Regions from separate parts of the Bacillus nitroreducens genome, predicted to be linked through region 3. Evidence: predicted binding sites of a transcription regulator. Region 3 holds the regulator's gene; each other region holds the start of a gene.

Region 1 (6,032 bases), on a different contig from region 3:
AAATCTGAAGAAGTGTTAAATGTAATTGAGGGTTAACACTACAGCTACCAGTAGGTTCGGAGCCCCCATGAGGAAAAACAAATAGGAATATCTAAACTTTTTTTTGCGGAATTGCTTATCTTCAACGTAGTAATTTGCTCTCATCCGATCTCCCCCTACAAAGGAATCAGATACGATTCCTGCAAGCAAAAAGCAGATGATTCCAAATGTCCCAGAAATAACAGAATATGCTTCAAATTGATGAGTAGACAAACCTAAAATTAGTAAAAGGCCAGAGGATACTATACCTAATATCAAGCCTACTCTCAAGTTTCAATCCCTCCTTCATAAAGACATTGTATTCATATTTTATCATACTTTTCAGAAAATTATGAGTGTATAAGCTTGATTTTTAATACAAAAACAACTCGGGCCCACACGATGTGGGGCCTGAAGACCTGCCGCTCTAGCGTGGTGTGATTAGTCTTTTTTTCTTATATTAGGAAAAGGGACTTGTGTAATTTTATTAAACTCTGTTTGATTATTGATATTTTCGAATTCCATTCCTTGCAGATCTAGGTCTTGATCTGTTAAATATTTAACCTTGCATACTTCTAATAACTGGCTCATTTTTAAAAAATTTTTCTTCAACAATCTTTCTATTTTAGTTACCACCCTAGCATGATAGACAGCTATTAAAGGTTGCTTTCTTTCATAAATGATTGGAACAATCGCATCATAACTCAGGTCATTCGTAAAGGACATTAACTGTTTTACAAGATCGTCTGTCACAAAAGGCGTATCACATGGTATTATTACGTACCAATTTGCTTCCCCCTTTTTCATAACAGTAAACATTCCCGCTAGTGGACCACACCCTTGGAATTCAGGTACATCTTGAACAACTTGAAAAGGTGTTTGTTTTTCAAATTGTTCCTTTAAGTCAGGATGACTCACAATATAGAGGGAATCCACATTTTCTGCTAGTGCTTTAATTGCGTATTCATAAAAATATTTTTGATGAAGCTTCGCGAATGCCTTATGGCTACCAAATCTTCTAGACTGTCCCCCTGCCAAAACAATACCTGTGAATGTTGAATTAGTCATGTTGGAACCATCCTTTTACGTTTTCTCCATAGTAGCATGATTGAAACAGTCTTCCAAACAGAAACTATAGATTTCCCCTTCAGATGGACGCTTTAAGCGTATGTGACTTTGAGCCACCTTAACGAAATGTGGAAGCAGCTAGCACTCTAAACAAATTTATTCCCTACGAAAATCGCCACGTCCTCATGTCTAATCGGCACTAGCACTTCCTGTGTGTCAGAGACTCCGACATAGAGGCGCTTTTTGCCTCGTAGGAAGAGTTGAAATTTCTCAAGTTTCTTGCCGCTACAACTGGACAAGTCGCTAATCGCCCCTGTGGGGTCTAAAGTCTCACTTTTTGTGAGCAGACTTTGAAGTACTACCTAGAATTAACCTACGCACGAAGAATATATGAAGACATTTTCGAGGTGTCACCACCTAACGCTGCAATCAATAGGTTTGTTTTATTCATTAGCACCAATCTTTTAAAAAGGCTTTCTATAAAAAACAAGTGTAGGCAACTTTAAAAAGCTTTGCCTACACTTTAAATGATATCGTATTTAGTTATCAATTTTGTTTTTTACCAATGGCAACTCGCCAAATGTCTGGACCTTGTTCTAGGTATTCCCATGTGAACTCATCACCGCGTTCCATCTTAAATTGATATTGGAGTGGTCTTGGATCATGGTCATTTGTTAACTCCATGATTTCACCTGGTTTTAAGCTGTCAAATGTTCTAAAAATAGTTGGGTGTTTATCCTTCGGCGCATAATCTGGTGCATTTACTTTCGCTGCAAATCCCATATTAATTCCTCCTTAGCGTTTTATGGCTTCATGATACCCAAGTCTGAATCTAGAAGTAGTGAGTCTAATCACTATGTAGATATGTTTTTTATCATAACGCATACCCAACGAAGGAATTAGTGGAACTTGTAGCTTGCGATAAAAGACCATAGGATGTTGCGACATATTTAATGGAGACGCGTTAAACAATATTAACTTTATGTATTGATTGTGCATGAAAAAAGTCGAAGCGAATTAGAAAACTACTCCTATTTTTTGTGTCTATTTTATGAAAAATGTGTAGGATCTTCACTACCTATGATATAAATCACAGTCTAATAAAGGAAGATTGCTACACTTAATATATTAGTTATTAGAATAAGGAGTGAGTCAGATGAGACTGCCATCCATTCATGAACAATTGAATGGAGTTCCGTTGTTTCGGGAACTAACCACAGAGGAACTTCAGCCAATTGTTGACATTTCACAATCACGATTATATAAGCAAAAAATGTTTATCTTTATGCAAGACGATCCACTTGATCGTGTTTTTTTTATTCAATCTGGAAAGGTAAAGATATATAAATCAGATATGCATGGCAAGGAACAGATTGTTTCTGTACTTGAAGCAGGAGAAATGTTTCCACATGCAGGGTTCTTTCGAAAGGGTGGATTTCCAGCACATGCTGAGGTAATGGAAGATTCAAATATTATCTATACCCCTATTGATAAATTTGAAGAAATACTGCTTAAAAACCCTGAACTTTGCATTAAAATTTTTAGGGTTCTAGGTGAAAAAATAATCGACCTCCAAAATCGCCTAGAGGAACAAATTCTCTTAAATACTCAAGAACAAATTGTCATGCTCTTACTTCGTTTATGTAGAAGTAATGGAGAAAAAATTGGGAATCGATATAAACTAACCACTCATTTCACAAACCGTGAACTTGCCAATATGATCGGGACCACACGAGAATCTGTTAGTAGAACGATTTCGGTATTGAAAAAGAAACAAATTGTTGATCTGACCCCAGATGGATATTACTTATTAGATCATATGAGGCTTCACGATGAAATTTATTAAGTTCCTTTTTAAAAATAGTTCATTTTGTGATTCAAGTCACATCATTTCTCACTGAAAATGATTATCATTAAGTTATACATTTTATAAGGGGGAAATTTTAATGAGTCAAGAGGAAACCAAAGTTGTAGAAATAGATGTTCGAGAAGATCTTAAAAATAAAATTGAACCTTTTCAAAAGATAATGGAGGCTGTTAAACCTTTACAAAATGGAGATGCCTTCATTTTACATGCACCATTTAAACCAACTCCTTTGTTTCCAATTTTAAAGGCAAAAGGCTTTACAAACGAAGCAGAGCAAATTGATAAAAAACATTGGAAAGTTACCTTTATAAAAAGAGGTGCCAAAGAATGAAGCTAGATAATCGGGGTCTTGAGCCTCCTACACCAATGATGAGAACATTAAAAGCACTTGAAAATTTAGATAAAGGTGACACCTTAACCATTATCAATGATCGTCGCCCTATGTTCCTATATGAACAACTCGACGAACTTGGCTACAAACATACAACAGCATCACATCCTGATGGCGGCTTTCAAATTGACATTACAAAGTAAGGAGCTCACTAGTAAATGATGCCTCAATTATCAAATGAAACAGATATTAGGCTACCTCTGTCCTTTATTATTTTTAGTATCGTCGCCCTTATAGCTTCCCAAGTTATCCTTCTATTTAATGGACACATAGTGATAGAGGGGAATTTCCGAACGCCTGCCATCCTATCATCTGCCCATTTACTCATTCTTGGTTGGGCCTTAATGGTAACTATGGGGGCGATGTATCAGCTAGTGCCTGTAGCTTTCCTTACACCGATTTGGAATGAGAAATTTGGATTTGCTCAATTCTGGGTAACAGCAATTGGATTTGGTGGTTTTGGAATCACCCTATCATTCTCACCCACCCTTTCAATTTTCACAGGTTCTCTAGCTGTTATTGGAATTTTGCTATTTCTTTTTCAAATGTTTATGACGATGAAAAAACAGGCCAAAAAAAATATTTTAACCCTATTTGTAGGTAGTGCGTTAATCTGTTTGCTAATCACGATTACACTTGGAATATTACTAATCATAAATTTAGGAATGGGTATTTCAAATCTTGATCACCTTGTTGTCCTAAAAAGTCATATTTTATTAGGTGTTGCAGGGTGGTTTACTTTCTTAATTTTTGGCTTTTCTTATAAAATGATCCCAATGTTTTCATTATCACACGGTTTCTCAATGAAACCTGCTAAATGGATTTTTATCGTATATGCAATAGGACTTATCGTAACAATTTTTAGCTTCATCACCGAGAAAAACTTGTTTTTACAGGTTGGGATGAGTCTACTGTTTGCAGGCTTTGCGCTATTTTCTTACCATATTACCACGATCATCAAGTTGAGATTAAAGAAAAAGCTTGATCGACCTTTTATTTTTTCATTGATTGCTATTGGTTTTGGTCTAGTCGTTCACTTAGCTGGAATGATTCTTTCTATCTTGCCAAGTTATTATGAATTGTTTGGTGTCCTCATATTTCTATATATCATCTTATGGATTGCATGTAGCATCCTTGGATATTTATATAAAATTATTCCTTTTTTATGGTGGACACATAAATACAGTAAGCTTATTGGAAAGAGGGATGTACCTACTTTAAAACAGATGATTGATGAAAAAATGGCAATTCCTATTTATACGGGGCTTGTTGGAGGTTGTCTTGTTGTCATTCTCTCCATTGCAACAGGTTATTTGCTTATCTTTTCAATCGGCCAAAGCTTCGTTGTTGCTTCTACCTTCTTTTTCAGCTACAGCATTATAAAAGTACTTTTCAAATAAGGGGAGAATGATAATGGAATTAAAAGATAAAATTCTCGATCAGTTAAAACAAGTAATTGACCCTGAACTCAATATTAATGTTGTCGATTTAGGACTTATATATGGTATTGAAATTAAAGAAAATAATAATGTGTATATTGAGATGACGTTAACAACTCCAGGTTGCCCGCTCCATGACAGTATTACAAGCGGAGTTAAACATTCCGTTGCTTATCTTGAAGAAGTGAATGAGGTCGAGGTATTAATGGTTTGGCATCCCGCCTGGTCTCCTGAACGTATGTCAGAAGATGCAAAAAAACAATTAAGCGGATATTAAGGCATTGAATTTCACATTCTCCGCATGTTTCGTTATACTTAAGAAAAGTAAAAGGCGCCTCAATTTCAGTTAAAAATATGCACGTCCTGTGCAAAATGCTCGAATCCAGCCGTCCTGGCATTGGGGACAAGTATTAAACAAGCGTGACCGAAGGTGTTATTACCTTCTGAAGTGATTGAGTTACGTCTCGAGCCGATGGCGCCTGAAACTAGACACCATTAAAGTAAGCTATTTCTCGAAAGGAGAGTTATTAAATGGATGAAGCATTAAAAGAAAATATGTTGGGTGCTCTTGAACAAGTGATTGATCCTGAATTGGGGATTGATATTGTAAACCTAGGCCTTGTATATGATGTAGATATGAATGATGAGAATGTCGCCCAAGTTACCATGACTTTAACATCAATGGGTTGTCCGCTCGCAGGTACAATTGCAATGGACGTTAAACGAGTTCTAACTGAATTACCAGAAGTAAAAGATGTAGATGTAAACATTGTTTGGAATCCACCATGGAACAAAGATATGATGAGCCGTTACGCAAAAATTGCATTAGGAATTAGATAAGCTCCCAAAGAACGTGTCATGTGTGACACGTTCTTTGCTTTTATAAATGCTTTTTAAACCAGTCTACTGAGGCAAGTAAGCCCTCTCTACTCACTTTATGATCCATTGTTGTATCAACAATAAAGGTTAAGTTTTGCTCATTGTCTTTGTAGAGTGGCAATAACTCTTTATAAAAATCATATGTGTATTGGAATGGTACGACCTTGTCTTTTTCGCCATGCCAAAATAATAGTGGTCTTCCATTTAACTTTTCTGGTTGAAAGGTTAGATCATATTTCCTTAATTCCGAATACAATTCTTCCAATTCTTTATCATTAAGAGGAATTTCAATATCATGTTTTTTCATTTCTTCAATTTGACCACGACAAAATTCTTCATAATACGGGCTTCCCATTAAACTTACAGCTGT
Region 2 (5,295 bases), on a different contig from region 3:
GTGTTAAAATGGTGGACATTACAAGGGAGGTTTGCCTCATGTTTGAAAGAGATTATAATCAGGATCCATTTATTGTAATATGGGAGCTTACAAGAGCTTGTCAATTGAAGTGTCTACATTGTCGTGCGGAAGCACAGTATAAAAGAGATCCCCGAGAGCTTTCCTTTGAAGAAGGAAAAAATTTAATTGACCAAATATACGAAATGAATAATCCCATGCTTGTGTTTACGGGCGGGGATCCATTAATGCGCCCCGATGTGTATGATATCGCAGATTATGCTATTCAAAAAGGTGTGCGCGTCTCAATGACACCAAGTGCAACTCCTAATGTTACGAAAGAAGCTATTCAGAAAGCAAAAGAAGTCGGATTAGCACGTTGGGCGTTCAGTTTGGATGGTCCGACTGCTGAAATTCATGACCACTTCCGTGGAACAAATGGTTCTTTTGACTTAACCATGAAAGCTATTCAGTATTTACATGAGCTTGAAATTCCTATTCAGATAAATACGGTTATTTCAAGATATAATGTTCATGCATTAGATGATATGGCAAAATTAGTGGAGGACCTTGATTGTGTATTGTGGAGTGTGTTTTTCTTAGTTCCTACAGGAAGAGGTAAGGAAACAGATATGATCTCACCTGTAGAACACGAAAAGGTGTTTCGCTGGTTATATGATTTAAGTAAACGGGTAAAATTTGATATTAAAACAACAGCTGCACAGCACTATCGACGTGTGGTAATCCAGTCTAAGATGCGTGAGACAAAAGATACAGAACAACAAATTCGCTATGAAGATGCACTCATGCAAGGTAAGACAGGGAAAATCGATGGACTTGGAAGAGCACCTCAAGGTGTAAACGATGGCAATGGATTCGTGTTTATTTCTCATACAGGGGATGTATATCCAAGTGGCTTGTTACCAGTAATAGCAGGAAATGTAAGGGAAACTCCCTTGGCTGAAATTTATCGTGAATCCCCAATTTTTAAAGATTTGCGTAATCCAGATAAATATAAAGGAAAATGTGGCGTTTGTGAATTTAGACATGTATGTGGTGGATCGCGTTCTCGAGCTTATGCTATGACAGGGGATTACATGGAGAGCGAGCCATTCTGTGTATATATTCCAAAAGCCCTTCGCAAAAAAGAAAACACAATCTGAAGGCAAAGAATCCTGTTAGCAAGCTTTTTCTTGTGCTGTTTTTGAATCCAGTATGGTTAGGATTCGAACTCCATGCACAGAATGTATGGCCTTAAACTAAAATTGAGACACTTTACCCTCTCATTTTTATTGTATCTACGATTAGCTTATGACCTCAAGCTGACGGCGTCTGGAACTAGACAAACGAGAAGACCCAGGAATCTATGGGTCTTTTCGCTTTTTATGGTTATTCAATACTACAATATTTTGCAGGACACTCTTCACATTGTATTTCATTTTTTATGTAAGCTAAATCATGAATGGTAATATAGCCTCTCGAGACGGTGATGATCCCTTTAACCCTTAGCTCATGTAGCATACGGTTTACACTTTCCCTTGTTGTTGCGCAAAAATTAGCAAGCTCTTGATTCGTTAAATGTAGGTCAATAAAGACACCATTTTCCTTTTGAATCCCATAACTATTGGTCATTCTAATTAACGTTGAATACATTGCCCCTTTTTTGCCAAGTAAAACGAGGTCTCTAAATTTTGTTTGTGTTTTTCGAAAATGGTCACTCATCCATTTCATGAATTCAAATGCCAAGGAAGTATTTTCAAAGAGTTTCCTTTCTAATTCATCTTTTTGAATGACTGCAATCTCACTATCTTCTAATATTCTGCAATCAAATAAATACTTCGGTTCGTCTGTAAACAATGTTAACTCCCCAACAATTTCATTTTGACTGCAGATTCGTAAGGATAGTTCATTCCCATCGGCTGTCCCTTTGCTTACTTTTAAACGGCCTGACAGAATGAGATAGAGCTCTGAAGCCTTCATTCCTTCACGGAATAGATATTGTCCCTTTTCCATATGTATGACGTGATCAGCTGATTGTAATAGTTCTGTTAATTCATTTGAGAGCGTTGGCTTTTCTAATGTTATGCGACTCATCGTTACCACCTTCCTTTGGAGATGCTATAATTGCTTCTAAAGGAATAATATAATGTTACTATAATAGTAGGTGTATAATTAATCACACTTATTACATGATGGGTGCAAGACCTTTATCAGAATAGGGATTGCATAATTTTGAACATTTTCTAACAATTGAGGTTTATATGATGGAATACACATTTTGGTCACCTATAAAACTATCATTGTCTATAGCAATAACGGCAGGATTCATTGTCTTACTTCTTGGTTTGGTCGCAGGGAAGTGGATGGCGCATAAGCAATTTAAAGGGAAACTCTTTCTTGAAACAGTCTTGATGCTACCACTTGTCTTACCTCCGTCCGTAGTGGGTTTTTTATTAATTGTGATCTTTGGGAGAAATAGTGTCATCGGATCATTTATTGAAAAAATAACAGGTCAACCAATCATGTTTACGTGGTGGGCAGCGGTTATTGCTTCAACCGTTGTAGCATTTCCGCTCATGTATCAATCCGTAAAAACTGGATTCCAATCAGTGAATCCAGATATTGAGGATGCTGCAAGAACAGATGGCGCAAGTGAAATGAACCTGTTTTTATTTATATCCATTCCGTTATCCATAAAGTCGATTATAACAGGCTTTATCTTAAGTTTTACCAGAGCTCTTGGTGAATTTGGAGCAACCCTAATGTTTGCTGGAAACATTCCAGGTAAAACACAAACACTACCTACGGCAATCTATGTGGCAATCGATAGTGGCAATATGGAATTAGCCTGGCTCTGGGTTGTTACAACGGTCTTCATTTCTTTTTTAATGCTAGCAGCTACGTATCTAATTAAATAGCAAGTTTAAGAAAGATGCATTCTTGACAAGAATGTGTCTTTTTTTGGTTTTAAACCATTTTGTGACAAACTTAACAGATTATGTACAGTCAATATGTGACAATTTTGCTGAAAAGAAAAATGAGGAGGGGGTTCTTTTGTACCAAACAGCAGCTTGGTATCTTTCCATTATTTTAATGACGTTAATCACCGTCATTTTTATTACCGTCGTATTAAAGACAACTAAACGAAAAGAGTATGACGGCATTCAAAAAAAATGGTACCGCTTTAGAACGTTGTATTTCATTATTTTACTAGTTGTTTTTGGGACTGCAACATACTGTACACTTCAAGATCTTCCTTTTGAAAGGCCAGTCTATGGGCAAGGTGAAAATCCTGTCATCGTTGATGTGGAAGCGTTCCAATTTGGCTGGAATATGAGTCAGACTGAATTCAAAGTTGGTGAACCAATCGAATTTGACATTACAAGTTCAGATGTAAACCATGGCTTTGGTATCTATGACAAAGATATGAACTTAGTTGCACAAACTCAGGCGATGCCAGAATATACAAACACTGTTTTTTATACGTTCACGGAGCCTGGCACGTATCAAATTTTATGTATGGAATACTGTGGAATTGCTCACCATCTCATGATTGGTGAAATAGTTGTTACAAATTAAGAAGGAGGAGGTAACATGTCTACTACTATTCGGGGGTCAAATACCTCAAAAAATAAAACAATAGCTATGTATTTATTAACAGGTAGTCTAATTATTTTATTCATGATGGTATTTGGGGTTTTGATGCTTCTTGCACAAGGAAAAATGATGGATATAGACCCTGGCTTCTTTTATGAAATCATGACTGTCCACGGAACAGGTATGATTGGTGCGGCTGCATTATCTGCTGTTGCTGTTATGTGGTATTTCCTTAGTAAATATGTTCAATTAAGCAAAATAATTCTAATAACTAATCTTATCACCTTCATTATCGGAGTCGTAATGGTATTAGTAGGTATCTTTGTATTTGATTTTGCAGGAGCATGGACCTTCTTATACCCCCTACCTGCCATTTCTGCTGGTGGCTGGTCAATGACTGGAGCAGCCCTGTATTTAGGTGGTATGCTCATACTCGGAATAGGATTTTTATTACTAAATTTGGATGTAGCTCGAGGAATTATTAAACAATATGGAAGTTTAGGTGGAGGCTTGGGCTGGTCAATTGTATTTGGTAAGGAAAAAGGTTATGGTCCTCCAGCGGCGGTCGTGGCGAGTACAATGGTTGCGATTGTAAATACTACTGCATTAATTGCAGGAGCAACGGTTCTCATTATGAACCTTATTAATCTGTTTATACCATCAATCATGATTGATCCAATGCTTGCCAAGAACCTAACATACGCGTTTGGTCACATTTTTGCTAACTCAATTATTTATATGGGTGTTATAGCGGTTTATGAAATCTTAGCAACATATACAAATCGTCCATGGAAAGCCAATCGACCATTCTTGATTGCCTGGAACTGTTCAACTTTGTTTACGATTACAATCTATACCCATCATTTATTAATGGACTTTGCCATGCCAAAATGGATGATCATAATTGGACAGGTGTTATCATATGCAAATGGATTACCAGTACTAGTTGTCACAGCATATGGAGCACTAATGATTGTATATCGTTCTGGAATTAAGTGGGACATTGCCTCATCTTTTATGTTTCTATCTATGTTTGGGTGGGTAATAGGTGTTGTTCCAGCCATTATTGATGCAACGATCGTCGTTAATCATGTAATGCATAATACAAAATGGGTTCCAGGACATTTCCATATGTATATGGGATTAGGAGCAACAGCAATGTTATTTGGGTTTATGTATTACTTAATTAAAGTGAATGGAAAAGAGAAAGAATCATCAGTTGATCCGATTAGTTTTTGGGTATACATCATGTTCTTCATAGGATTATGTGGATCATTCCTATATTCAGGAAAAGTAGGAGCACCAAGAAGATGGGCCGAACACTTCCAAGAGTGGGTTTCATATGACCGTATGGGGGCAATCTTTGGTATTTTTATCGTTCTAGCTGTCTTGACATTTATCATCCGTTTTTGGAACTATTCAAGATCAATGGACTTTAAGTACCAAGATAAGATAGGATCAGATCACCATGTTGCGTAAAGGTGTCGGTATCCTATTTGCATTAGTTGTAAGTATTTCATTGCTTTGGCTAGGTACGGATGGATTACGTGCTTTTACAGCAGAGAAGGCAAGAATTATTGACCTAGAAAGGGAGCAGCCGAAGCTCCCTTCTGCTACATTAATTGATTCATGGGAAAACACCTTCAGTTTACAAGATTTAGAGGGGAAATATGCGCTCTTTACATTTATGTATACAACCTG
Region 3 (6,032 bases):
TATCACCTGAGTGCTAACACAATTATTATATTAAATAATCTCTACTTTTTTTGCAAGTATTTGATAAAGAAATTTTTAAAAAATTTCATTCCATAAAAATGCTAAACCATCCACCTACCTATCGTATCTCACAATCAGGAAAAATAAACCTTTTATACAAAATTATTTCGTTTTTTTCTATGAAATATTGGATTTGCATTATACTAATGGATAAAGATGAATATATGTTACAATCAGATGGTGGACAAATAAATCGATATAATAGATAAATATTCCACCTAGTTAAAAGGAGATTTACATGAAAATTAGATATTGGTATGTCATTTTAACGTACATCATTATGCAGTTTTCTGGAATTCTTGGGATCCCACTTCTCTTGTTTCTTGGCGTTGGAGATGATTTGGATCCAGACAAAGCTAAAAACACAATTATTGCGACATGGACAATTATTAGTTTTGTTGCAGCGCTCCCTATTGTTTTATTTTTATTGCGACAAGATATAAGGGAAAGACATCAAAACCTTGAACGTTCTTCTAAGGGTGAAGCAATCGGGTGGGCAATTGCAGGTGTATTTATGGCCATGACTTCACAAATTTTAGCGGCTAACATCGAAATTCACCTGTTTGGAATTGAGCCAGGCTCAGAAAATACGCAAGAAATTATGGCCCTTGTGAAATCTCTTCCACTACTTGTGATTGTCGTATCCATTATTGGTCCAATACTTGAAGAGATTATTTTTAGACAAATTATTTTTGGATCATTATATAAAAAGTTCAACTTTTTCATATCGGGCTTAATTAGTTCCTTAATTTTTGCTGCTGTACATATGGATTTTACTCATATCCTTATTTATACAGCGATGGGCTTCACCTTTGCATTCCTTTATGTACAAACTAAGCGGATCATTGTACCAATTTTTGCACATGTTGCGATGAATACATTTGTCGTTGCTGTTCAGACGATTTTTGCTGATGATATAGAAAGGATTATGAAGCAAGCCGAGAAACTGCAACAAACATTTATTGGAGGCTTTTAGTATATGCGAAGAACTTCACCTTTTGCGATGGGCATCTTTTACGCGTTAATGGGAACACTTTTTACTTATTTTGCGATTGGCTTTGCAACGGAGACAATCTGGAACTTTTCCACCATTTTTCTCGTCCTGTTTGCAACCTTTGACTTCGGTATGGCCATCCGAATGTTTTCCCTACATAGTAAAATAAAAAAAGTCACAAAAAAATAACCTCACAACGGAGGTTATTTTTTATTGTCTAACTACAGCGCCTAGCCCCACTGGGTCTAGCCAATCTGTCATGAAGGTCAAAGCACAACCTTCTCGACAGATTTTCTTATGCTTGTCGGGGCTGAGCAAGGCACTTCCGCTTTTCTTTTTTATTCCATACTATTAGCAGCCATCATTTCCGCTTTCAAAGCTTTCCTATATGCACTTCTTGATACGATTATACTAATTTCATATAGTCCGAATAACGGTACAGTGACCATTAAATGCGAGATTAACTCGGGAGGTGTAATTAACCCTCCGATGACTAAAAGTATAAAATACGCATACTTCCGTATTTTAGAAAGAAACATTGGTGTTACAATTCCCAGTCTTGTTAAAAACATCACAATTACTGGCAGCTGAAACAAAAATCCGAACGGTAAGGTAAGCTGTAACAGAAATTGAAAGTATTCATTAATTCCTATCACTTGATTAATATCAAGTCGTACCGCTAATCTGGACATAAAGTTCACAACAAACGGAAACAAAATAAAATAAGAGAATGAGATTCCTACTAAAAATAAAAAAACAGAGATTGGAATATAACTTAGTGTTACCTTCCGTTCCTTCTCATACAAACCTGGACTAATAAATGCCCAAAGTTGATAAAGTAAAAAAGGCGACGAGATAACTAACGCTATAATAAACGCAAATTGCATATAAATTTTAATCGGATCTGTCATACGGAAAGCATTCATCGTTAGCTCTTTCGCTTCTTCCGCGTTTTGCAAATAAACAATTACAGGCTCGGCGAGAAAAAAGCTCCCTAATGCAACTATGAAGAAGAAAACGACTACATAAATCAGTCGTTTTCGTAGCTCACCAATATGATCGTAGACGGACATTTCTTTTTCGTTCATATGACTCATCCTATCATTACTTCACATCATGAGATTCTTTCTTCTTAACATCATCATCGTCATCATCAGCTAAACCTTTTGTCGCGTTTTTAAATTCACGCAAAGTATTCCCCGCTGCTTTTCCAAGCTCAGGTAACTTCTTAGGTCCAAAAATGAGTAATGCTGCAACCACAATTAAAAAGATACTACCGAAACCGAGACTTCCCATCGTAAGTCACCTCCCCACAAATAAAAGTTTCTATTCCTCATTTGAATAATGCTTTAAAAAGTAAACAAGTGCTTGTAGCTCAACAGCTAAATCAATATGATGAACTCGAATATGTTCAGGGACATTGATTCTTGCTGGTGTAAAATTCAAGATACCTTTTATGCCTTTAACGACAAGACGATCCGTAATCGCCTGGGCAGCGCCGACAGGTACTGTTAGGATCGCTACTGTTACATCATCAGGCAATACTTTTTCAAGATCATCTAAATGGTGTACCTTGACTCCACCAACACTATTTCCTACCTTATTATAATCCACATCAAACGCAAGCTCAATTTTTGTATTATTATTCTTCGAAAAATTATAATTCAAAAATGCTGTGCCTAAATTTCCTACACCAATTAGTGCAACTTTTGTTAATTCATCCTGATCGAGCGTTTTACTAAAAAAGGATAATAAGTAATTAACATTATAGCCATACCCTTTTTTTCCTAGCGCTCCAAAATAGGAAAAATCGCGCCTAATCGTAGCAGAATCGACCTTTACCGCTTCACTCAGTTCTGCAGATGACACCCTTTGCTTCCCCGACGCATGCAAGTTTTTCAGAAACCGATAATAAAGTGGTAGCCTTTTGGCAGTTGCTTGTGGTATTTTTGATTGTTCCAGATTCATGTGTATATTCCCCCACTACTAGCCTTTAAATTCCCTTTTGAAATCTCCATTCTTTCCACCAGTTTTTTCTGCTAGGTAGGTTGGTCCAATGACCATCCCTTTATCAACTGCTTTACACATATCATAAACTGTTAAAGCGCAGACAGAAGCAGCCGTAAGTGCTTCCATTTCTACTCCCGTGCTACCCTTTGTCTTTACTTCAACCGTAATATGAAGAATATATTCGTCTCCTACTGTCCAACTGAATGAAATATCGACGCCCTTCAATGCCAATGGATGGCACATCGGAATGAGATCTGACGTCTTTTTGGCTGCCATAATCCCTGCAACCTGTGATACTGCAAGAACATCACCCTTGCTAATCTCATTATTTACGATTTGCTCATAAATCATTTTATTTACAGTTATACTAGATTTTGCAATAGCTGTACGGACTGTATCTGACTTCTCCGTAATGTCGACCATCTTAGCTCGACCCTGCTCATTAAAATGGGTAAATGCTGACATCTATCGACCCTCCCATAAACTATACACTATTTTACCACATCTGTCTGCGAAACGTGTGTGAACATTATCATTGCAGTTGCTCTCTTACGATAATATAAGATACACTGTTGGTAGAAACAAGAGGTGAAATAGTATGATTTTACTACAAGTAAATCAGCTCAAAAAATATTTTGCTGCTGATCTTATTTTATCGAATATAAAGTTAGAAGTACAAACACGTGACCGAATTGCTATTGTTGGTCGAAACGGCGCTGGAAAATCAACACTTTTAAAAATTATAGCAGGTCAGATGTCTCATGATGGCGGCGAGATTATTAAGCCTAAAAGTGTCACAATCGATTATCTCGCTCAAGATACTGGACTTGAATCAACACTCACCATCTGGGAGGAAATGCTAACCGTATTTGCACCCTTACAAAAGCTTGAAAAAGACATTAGAACCCTTGAAGTAAAAATGGGAGATCCTTCTCTATTTGAAAATCCAATCGATTATCAAAAATTGCTAGAGGAATATGATCAGCTTCAAGTTAACTTTAAAGAAATGGGCGGCTATCAATACGAAGCTGATATTCGATCCATTTTACATGGTTTTAATTTTACAGAAGAAGACTACCAAACGAAAATTTCTAGCTTAAGTGGTGGTCAAAAGACACGTCTTGCTCTTTGTAAACTATTACTATCAAAACCAGATTTATTAATTCTTGACGAGCCCACTAACCACCTTGATATTAACACCCTAACTTGGCTAGAACAATATCTTCAAGGATATCCTGGCGCACTGTTAATCGTGTCTCATGATCGTTACTTCCTTGATAAAGTGGTCAATCAAGTCTATGAGATATCACGACATACAAGCACTCGATATGTCGGAAACTATAGTAACTACTTAAAACTCAAAGCTGAAAACTATGAGCTTGAACTGAAAAAATATGAAAAGCAACAAGATGAAGTCGAAAAACTAAAAGACTTTATTGCTAAAAACCTAGTTAGAGCCTCGACAACGAAGCGTGCTCAAAGTAGACGTAAACAACTTGAAAAAATGGAACTTATGGACAAGCCACAAGGAGATGAAAAATCAGCTTCCTTCCGATTTGAAATTGAAAGACAAAGTGGAAATGATGTACTTAGCGCGAAAGATATTTCCGTTTCCTACGAAAAAGGGAAACCTATCGTAAAAGATATCCATTTTAATATTTTTCGTGGGGACAGCATAGCTCTAGTCGGACCAAACGGTATTGGAAAATCAACATTATTAAAAGCGATTACTGATAAACTTGATCATGTCGATGGTACGATTCGTTTCGGTTCTCATGTGACAATCGGCTACTATGACCAGCAACAAGCAGACCTAACCTCAAACAAACGGGTTTTAAATGAATTATGGGATGAGTATCCACTTAAACCTGAAAAAGAAATTCGAACGGTTCTTGGAAATTTCCTATTTTCAGGGGATGATGTGTTAAAAACCGTCTCTACATTAAGTGGTGGAGAGAAAGCAAGACTTGCACTGGCAAAGTTGATGATGGAAAAGTCAAACTTTCTAATCTTGGATGAGCCTACAAACCATTTAGACCTAGATAGTAAGGAAGTTCTCGAGAATGCACTTATTGATTATCCCGGGACCATTTTGTTTGTATCCCATGATCGATATTTTATAAACCGCATTGCAACAAAGGTATTTGAGTTATCCAGAGATGGCCTGACTGAATACCTTGGTGATTATGACTATTATCTTGAAAAGAAGTTCGAATTGGAAGAACTTGCTCGACTTGAAGCGGAGGATAAAAAGACCGACAAACGAGAAGTCATTCAAGAAAAAACTTCATATGAACAGGAAAAAGAATTAAAAAGGCAAGAACGCCAACGAAAGCGTAGAATTGAAGAAATTGAACTTGAAATATCTACAATCGAGGAAAAAATAGAAGAAAATGAGCGACTTCTCTGTGACCCTGAAGTCTATCAAAACCATGAAGAAGTTCAGAAAATCAATGATGAAAATGAGAAATCCACAGCAAAATTAGAAAAGTTAATGGAGGAATGGGAATCCCTTCATGAAATTAGTGGATAACGAATAGACTAGACCTTTTCCCCTATCCACAAATATACGATATCCCCATCCAAAATGTTGAGATGGGGATATTTTTCATACCTCTTTTCCACAAAATACCCAGTTATACACCGAACTATCCACATTATCCACAATTATTAACAAAGTTATCCACAATAAATGTCCACAAACTCACATTAGGTATTTCAGTACATTTAAAAAGTTTTCCACAAATTAGACAAACCTGTGGATTATTTATCAACAAAAACATAGAACTTATGAACTATCTTTATCCATAGTCATCCATAATAAATGTCATTTTGTTTTAATGAATAATGATTTTTCTTAAGATGCCTCCCTAGAAGTTCAGATATCGTTTGGTATTAGGATTTGGAGCATAAGAATTGTTTAGGTATTTCTAAGATGAATATAAAAATGTTAAGGGAAAACAAATAA
Region 4 (6,032 bases), on a different contig from region 3:
ATCCACCTCATTGTTTTCGTAAATATTGAAATAATAAGTATCATTATAAGTCCGTATAAAAATAAAAGCAATTGTATTTTTATAAATTTTTCTGTTTTTTTATGCAAAATCCAAAAGAGAATCTCAAAAATCGTATCTTCCACCACTTTCAGCCACATGCTGTGGCAATCTTCAATGAAATTTCGACGCGAAAATACGTTTCATTTTCTTTGGTTATGTAAAACACTTCAAGCTTTCCAAATCCTGCACTAGTCTTATTGCCTGACAAGGAAAAGATAACAGACAAAAGGTGTGTACTTTCCCCACCTTGTAAAAAAAACCGGCTTGATCTTAGATAGACTCTCTGGAATGATGTAAAAAAACCACCAGAAAGTGGTTGAGTTCAAATTAACCCCCACTTACTGGTGGAATTAATGCTACTGTATCTCCTGCTTTGACAAGGTCCTCATCAACTGCATATTCCTCGTTAATAGCAAACATAATCTGTTCAAGGTTATTTATATCATGTTCATTAATAAGAGTTTGTTTCAGTTTTGAGATGGTTATTTCATCTACATGTAGAGTGATACTGTCTGTCCCCGCCATTTCCTGTAAATGGGCAAAAAATAAAACCTTAATCATTACAAATCCTCCTCTTCAGGTCGACCTGTTGGATAATGTTTCGTTTCTAATTGATCCCCAATCCACATTTCGCCGTCTTCCCAATGCTCTTTTTTCCAAATAGGGACGATTTGCTTTATCCTTTCAATGGCATACTCGTTGGCCGCATAGGAATCCTTGCGATGTGGTGTGGAGACTGCGATGACAACAGCTGCTTCTGATATATCCAACTCGCCAATCCTATGGGTAATCGCAGTCTTTGCTTCAGGCCATTTCTCTGAAATTTCTGCACCAATTTGTGCAAGTTTTTTTTCTGCCATTGGGATATATGCATCATATTTTAAATAAAGGGTTCGTTTCCCTCTGGTGAATTCGCGCACTGTACCGACAAATGTTGTTACAGCTCCTGCCTCACGTCTTATAACCTTCTTCATAACTTCTTCAACATTAATCGGTTCCTTTGTTATCCGAAATAAACGATTATTATTCATTATCTACCTCACTATTAAAAATCCAGTGTAAATATTTTTCTTCCTCGTTTATATGAAAAACTCGGAAGTTAGTTTGAATTGGAATCCAGGATATCACTGCCATGATATTTGTTAATGTATTTAGCAACTCGATATCATTTTCATTTTTAATTAGAACAATCTTTGGGTAATCTGCTGTTTTAAAGCCTTCAATTAAAATCATATCATTTTCAAAAAAAGCGTAAAGCTGGATTAGCTTCTCTAGCGTCCATCCTGTGGTCTTTGCTTCAAGCTGGAGACTTCCTCCACCTTCGACGATCGTAGCAGATGCACCAGCCTTAAAATGACGAGCAGAATCTTTTTCTTGATGAAGGTTTTCTAAACTTTTTTGATGTCCATGATGTTTAATCGTAGCAATTTTTATCCCTTGTTCGGTTCCTTTTTTTACAATTTTTTCAACTAAAGTTGTTTTCCCACTATTTTGATACCCAACAATTTGAAGAAGCGGAAACCTTATTTCCAAGGCCACATACTTCCTTCCTGGTCATCTAGATATAAAACATCTACTTCGTCCCCTTTTCCAAATCCACGTGTTCCTCCAGGTAAAACCATGAATGCATTAGCCCCAGCCAGCGAGGTAACAACATTTGATTTATCAAGACCACTTGGTGTAACGACAATATTGCCTTCAGAAAAACTGATTTTACTTCTAACAAATCTTGTAAATGGATTTGGTTTTGGAAAATCAGCATCTAGTATTGCTTTCATTTTTAATAAATATGGATTTTTCGAGAAAAATCTTGTCCTGACTACGGGTCTAACAAATAACTCGAACCCAACATAACAAGCTGAAGGATTTCCTGATAATCCAAACATCAACTTGCCATTTAACTGTGCAACGGTCGTCACACTACCAGGTCTCATCGCAATTTTATTAAATAAAACGCTCGCATCTAATTTTTCATAAATCGCTGGAAGATAATCAAAATCCCCAACCGATACTCCACCTGTCGTAATTAACATATCTACTTCATCTAAAGTTTTCTCAATGGCTTCGTAGCAAAGTTCAAATTCATCAGGTAATTTTCCGAAATATTTTGGCTCCGCCCCTACCCTTTCAATTTGTGCACTTATCATATAAGCATTACTGTTACGAATTTTCCCAGGCACAAGTTTTTCATTGACATCAAGTAACTCTGAACCAGTAGCCCAAATCCCAATGACTGGTTTTTTGGCAACTTTTACTTCATGGTAACCAAATGTTGCTAAAAGAGCTTTTACACCTGGGTTGATGAATGTTCCTTTTTCAACTAAAATGGTACCTTTTTTTGTATCTTCTCCTTGAAACGAAACATTGTCTCCTGGTTGAAATGCTCTTTTTATGGACATATACTTTTTACCATCACGCTCATATTCATTCGTTAATTCAAGCATGACAACTGCATCACATTCTACAGGCATTTGCGCACCAGTCATGATTCGAACTGCTTGAAAAGCACCTACCTTCTTCGTTGTAACAGACCCCGCTCCGATTTCATCAATTACCTCAAATTCAACAGGATTGTCCTGCCCTCCATTTGTTGAATCGATTGCTCGAATAGCAAACCCATCATATGGGGATCGATCAAAATGAGGAACATCATGATCGGCCACTAAGTCTTCCGCTAAATATCGGCCATAGCAATTTTCAATTGGCACGACTTCACTCTTAGCTTCACCTGCATATTCCATGACTCGTGATACTGCTTCTGGAACTGGTATTGGTGTTCGTCTTTCAATCATCTATTTCACTCACTTTTAATTTTTTTCAAAAAGTCTGGTGAACAGGGACACATCGAATTTCAAAATTAATTAGCTTCACGAGAGTTTTTCGTATGAACTCCAACAATCTAGCCCTCGGAGTTCATTCGACTAAAAAATACTTGGTCCTATTCATCCTTCTTTTTGCTAGTTTACTTTTACTCTTTTTTCCTATTGTAGTATATTTAATCAAAAACCACTACTTTCTTGCAGTGATTTCATTAAGTTGAATCATTCCTTCTTCAAGTTTATCATCCACAACTTTTGCGTCATTGATATGCCTAACAATTAAATCATTCGCACTATCAAATATATGTTTTGTATGGGAAATTTCGTGCATGACATCCTGTGAATACCTCTTTTGCTCATCAATGGTATCAAGAACAAAATGTACTTCCTTCTGTACAGCTTCAACAATCGTCATAATAGAATTAATTTTTTCCGTCGTAGATGTACTTACCTCCACTCCTGATTGAACAAGGATTGTACTATTTGTAGTAGATTGTAAGGATCCGTCAATCTCTTTTTGAATCGTTTTCGTGAGTGAACTAATATGATCCGTGCTAGATGCTGTACTCTCAGCTAATTTTCTTACTTCTGCAGCAACTACTGAAAATCCTTTTCCCTGCTCACCGGCCCTAGCTGCTTCAATAGAAGCATTTAGTGCCAGTAAATTGGTTTGGTCCGCAATTTCTTTAATAACCTGGACAATGTTTTCAATTTCCTTAGAACGGCTATTAAGATGGTTCATTTTTTCAGATGTATCATTTAATTGACTACCGAGTTGTTTCATAATGGATTCAACTTCTAACACTTGGCGTTTTCCATCTTTTGCTTTTTCAACCATATCCTCTGCTTCTGAAAGTAATGCTTTACCATTTTTATATAATTTTGTAGAGTTGTTAAAAGATAACTGACTTAACTCTTCAACCCTGTCAAACTTTGATTTTAATTTGGCAACCAAATCACCTAGAACATGATGTTGACCATTAACATGCTCATGTTGTTCGATTGTTGCTACAAGTTCCTCGTAAAAGTTTTTAAAAAACACCGTTGTAGTTTCTCTCTGTTGTTCTCTTTCCGCTATTAATTCTTTTATTTCTGTTTTTAGTCGTTCATTTTCTTTCACTAGACTGTTCATATATTGTCTACGAACAAACATTGATGACATCTCCTTGCAACAATCAATATTTGGCTTTATCGTACCAAACAAGAGCCATTTAAACCTGTGATATTCATCACAAACTCCTATATTTCTACATGTTTTCTTTCGAGTGTGATACGCATCACCTCATACATCCTATTAAAACGCTATGCTAATGGTAATGAAAAATTTAGGAGGTCATAAAATGGTACAAACTTTTACTGAACAACATATTATCGGAGAAATTGTAACAGAGTTTCCGAAGGCTGGAGACTTATTCAAGAAGCTTCGAATTGACTTTTGCTGTGGTGGTAATCGCCCACTAATAGATGCTATTGAAGAAAGAAATCTTTCAAAAGATGACGTTTTGACAAAATTAAACACTCTTTATCAAGAAACGAAAGAATTAAATGAGAGAACAGTGGATTGGAAAGCTGCAAGTTATTCTGAATTAATTGACCATATTATCAATAAACACCATCGTTATTTAAATGAAGAACTTCCACAACTCAGCCCATATGTAACAAAAGTATTACGAGTACATGGAGGTAATCACCCACATCTAGCGAAAGTTCATTCATTATTTAATCAGTTAAAGGTGGAACTTGAGCAGCATACAATTAAAGAGGAAGCAGACTCATTCCCTCTAATTCTTAAATTTGAAAATGAACCTACTCCAGAAAATCATGAACTCGTGAAAAAACATGTAGAAGATCTAGAAGATGATCATGACGAAGCTGGAAGATTAATTAAAGAAATACGTGATATCACAAATGATTTCCAACCACCAGTTGGAGCTTGTGGCACATACCGTCTAGTCTATCAGCGGCTTGAAGCGCTTGAATCAGATTTATTTGAGCATATACATCTAGAAAATAATATTCTGTTCCCAAGAGCAGCAGCTGGAAACTAAGAAGAGACTTATACAGATATCAATTCCAGAGAAGTATATGCAGGTCTTGTACTTTTAACCTTTGTAGGCCTTGTAGTAGCGATAAACTCAAGACGCACGATTACAGTAGTTGAGCATTTTCAATCAGATTGATCACAAAAAAAATGAGCTGATACTAACGGAGGCAGCTGAAAAACTTACGTTTTTTATAGGTGATTAAATTGATAAATCAAAAAAGACGACTAAAATTCATTTTTTGAATTAAAAGTCGTCTTTTTTATGCATATGATACCATTTCACCCTGGGTTATTACCCTAATAGTTTTAAAATCCGCTTTATATTTACCGTAAATATCGCCATGGCACCTTGTAATTCCATGCCAATTAGACCCGAGGATTTCGCTACATCATACCCGTGTCTGTGTTTTAATTCGCTATTTTTAGCTTCTATTTTATAACGCTCTTTGTACTTAGAACGCTCGACAATATCAACATCAGACAAGTCATGGATAGTCTTTAGCAATAAATATTTGAACATGCGAATAGGGTCGACAGCATTTCAACCGTTATCACGACAGTAATTTTCCTTAAGCTCTTCATATACGAAAGAGAAGTCCACAAGTTCATTAATTTTCCGTAGCATAGTTAGACGGTGGGCGCTTTGCGACTTCGGATTTAAATGATTTGTATCGTCGTGTTATCAACCGTAACAATCGTTTAATTGTTGTTTTTGAATCATTGAACCCACCCACATAGAATTGATACAACCATTATACAATGAAAAAAGGTATTATTTTCTCAAATTCAGAGAAAATAATACCTTTTTAACTAATGTTGATTGGAGCGGAAGGCACGAGACTCCTGCGGGAAAAGCGTGGCCAGGGGAGACCCCGCAGGAGCACAGCGACGAGGAGGCTCCCGGACCGCCCGCGGAAAGCGAGTGGCTGCAGCGGAAATCAACACCAATTTTAGAAAGGGACTTTTTCAGTGCCCTCTACTATCGTCAGCTCATTTTTCACGTTATCCTATCATTAAGGGCATTAGACGTTACATTCATCTTCTGCCTATTATTGTTGTTATTACCGCTAAATAATGCTTTTCCCACAAAAACCCTTCCTATAAATACA

Evidence for each region. The regulator Rex, encoded in region 3, represses fermentation and respiration genes when NADH is low (regulators of the CRP and FNR family bind a similar motif). The targets are predictions, from matches to a motif close to TTGTGAAATATTTCACAA.
Region 1: the regulator Rex is predicted to act here: its motif matches at 2,957-2,974, upstream of ACWPVE_RS02570 (DUF2249 domain-containing protein).
Region 2: the regulator Rex is predicted to act here: its motif matches at 2,975-2,992, upstream of ACWPVE_RS02530 (cytochrome C oxidase subunit II).
Region 4: the regulator Rex is predicted to act here: its motif matches at 4,097-4,114, upstream of ric (iron-sulfur cluster repair di-iron protein).

The regions. Positions count from the first base shown of each region.
Region 1 is NZ_CAXHYI020000001.1:518,904-524,935, forward strand. It holds gene ACWPVE_RS02550 (DUF5316 domain-containing protein) at 16-309, opposite strand; gene ACWPVE_RS02555 (molybdenum cofactor guanylyltransferase) at 460-1,086, opposite strand; gene ACWPVE_RS02560 (DUF2249 domain-containing protein) at 1,633-1,869, opposite strand; gene ACWPVE_RS02565 (Crp/Fnr family transcriptional regulator) at 2,243-2,932, shown strand; gene ACWPVE_RS02570 (DUF2249 domain-containing protein) at 3,033-3,284, shown strand; gene ACWPVE_RS02575 (DUF2249 domain-containing protein) at 3,281-3,487, shown strand; gene ACWPVE_RS02580 (hypothetical protein) at 3,503-4,744, shown strand; gene ACWPVE_RS02585 (metal-sulfur cluster assembly factor) at 4,758-5,060, shown strand; gene ACWPVE_RS02590 (metal-sulfur cluster assembly factor) at 5,315-5,623, shown strand; gene yjfP (esterase) at 5,664-6,032, opposite strand, start outside.
Region 2 is NZ_CAXHYI020000001.1:513,338-518,632, reverse strand. It holds gene ACWPVE_RS02545 (TIGR04053 family radical SAM/SPASM domain-containing protein) at 39-1,160, shown strand; gene ACWPVE_RS02540 (Crp/Fnr family transcriptional regulator) at 1,387-2,091, opposite strand; gene modB (molybdate ABC transporter permease subunit) at 2,262-2,915, shown strand; gene ACWPVE_RS02530 (cytochrome C oxidase subunit II) at 3,052-3,576, shown strand; gene ACWPVE_RS02525 (cbb3-type cytochrome c oxidase subunit I) at 3,592-5,073, shown strand; gene ACWPVE_RS02520 (SCO family protein) at 5,063-5,295, shown strand, end outside.
Region 3 is NZ_CAXHYI020000003.1:763,908-769,939, forward strand. It holds gene ACWPVE_RS07500 (CPBP family intramembrane glutamic endopeptidase) at 299-1,036, shown strand; gene ACWPVE_RS07505 (YdiK family protein) at 1,040-1,243, shown strand; gene tatC (twin-arginine translocase subunit TatC) at 1,393-2,142, opposite strand; gene ACWPVE_RS07515 (twin-arginine translocase TatA/TatE family subunit) at 2,159-2,350, opposite strand; gene ACWPVE_RS07520 (redox-sensing transcriptional repressor Rex) at 2,381-3,022, opposite strand; gene moaC (cyclic pyranopterin monophosphate synthase MoaC) at 3,041-3,529, opposite strand; gene ACWPVE_RS07530 (ABC-F family ATP-binding cassette domain-containing protein) at 3,663-5,597, shown strand.
Region 4 is NZ_CAXHYI020000001.1:506,399-512,430, forward strand. It holds gene moaD (molybdopterin converting factor subunit 1) at 388-621, opposite strand; gene ACWPVE_RS02475 (molybdenum cofactor biosynthesis protein MoaE) at 621-1,091, opposite strand; gene mobB (molybdopterin-guanine dinucleotide biosynthesis protein B) at 1,084-1,599, opposite strand; gene ACWPVE_RS02485 (molybdopterin molybdotransferase MoeA) at 1,584-2,852, opposite strand; gene ACWPVE_RS02490 (methyl-accepting chemotaxis protein) at 3,070-4,041, opposite strand; gene ric (iron-sulfur cluster repair di-iron protein) at 4,220-4,927, shown strand; partial or broken gene ACWPVE_RS02500 (transposase) at 5,216-5,383, opposite strand; partial or broken gene ACWPVE_RS02505 (transposase) at 5,357-5,548, opposite strand; partial or broken gene ACWPVE_RS02510 (hypothetical protein) at 5,551-5,625, shown strand; gene ACWPVE_RS02515 (hypothetical protein) at 5,921-6,032, opposite strand, start outside.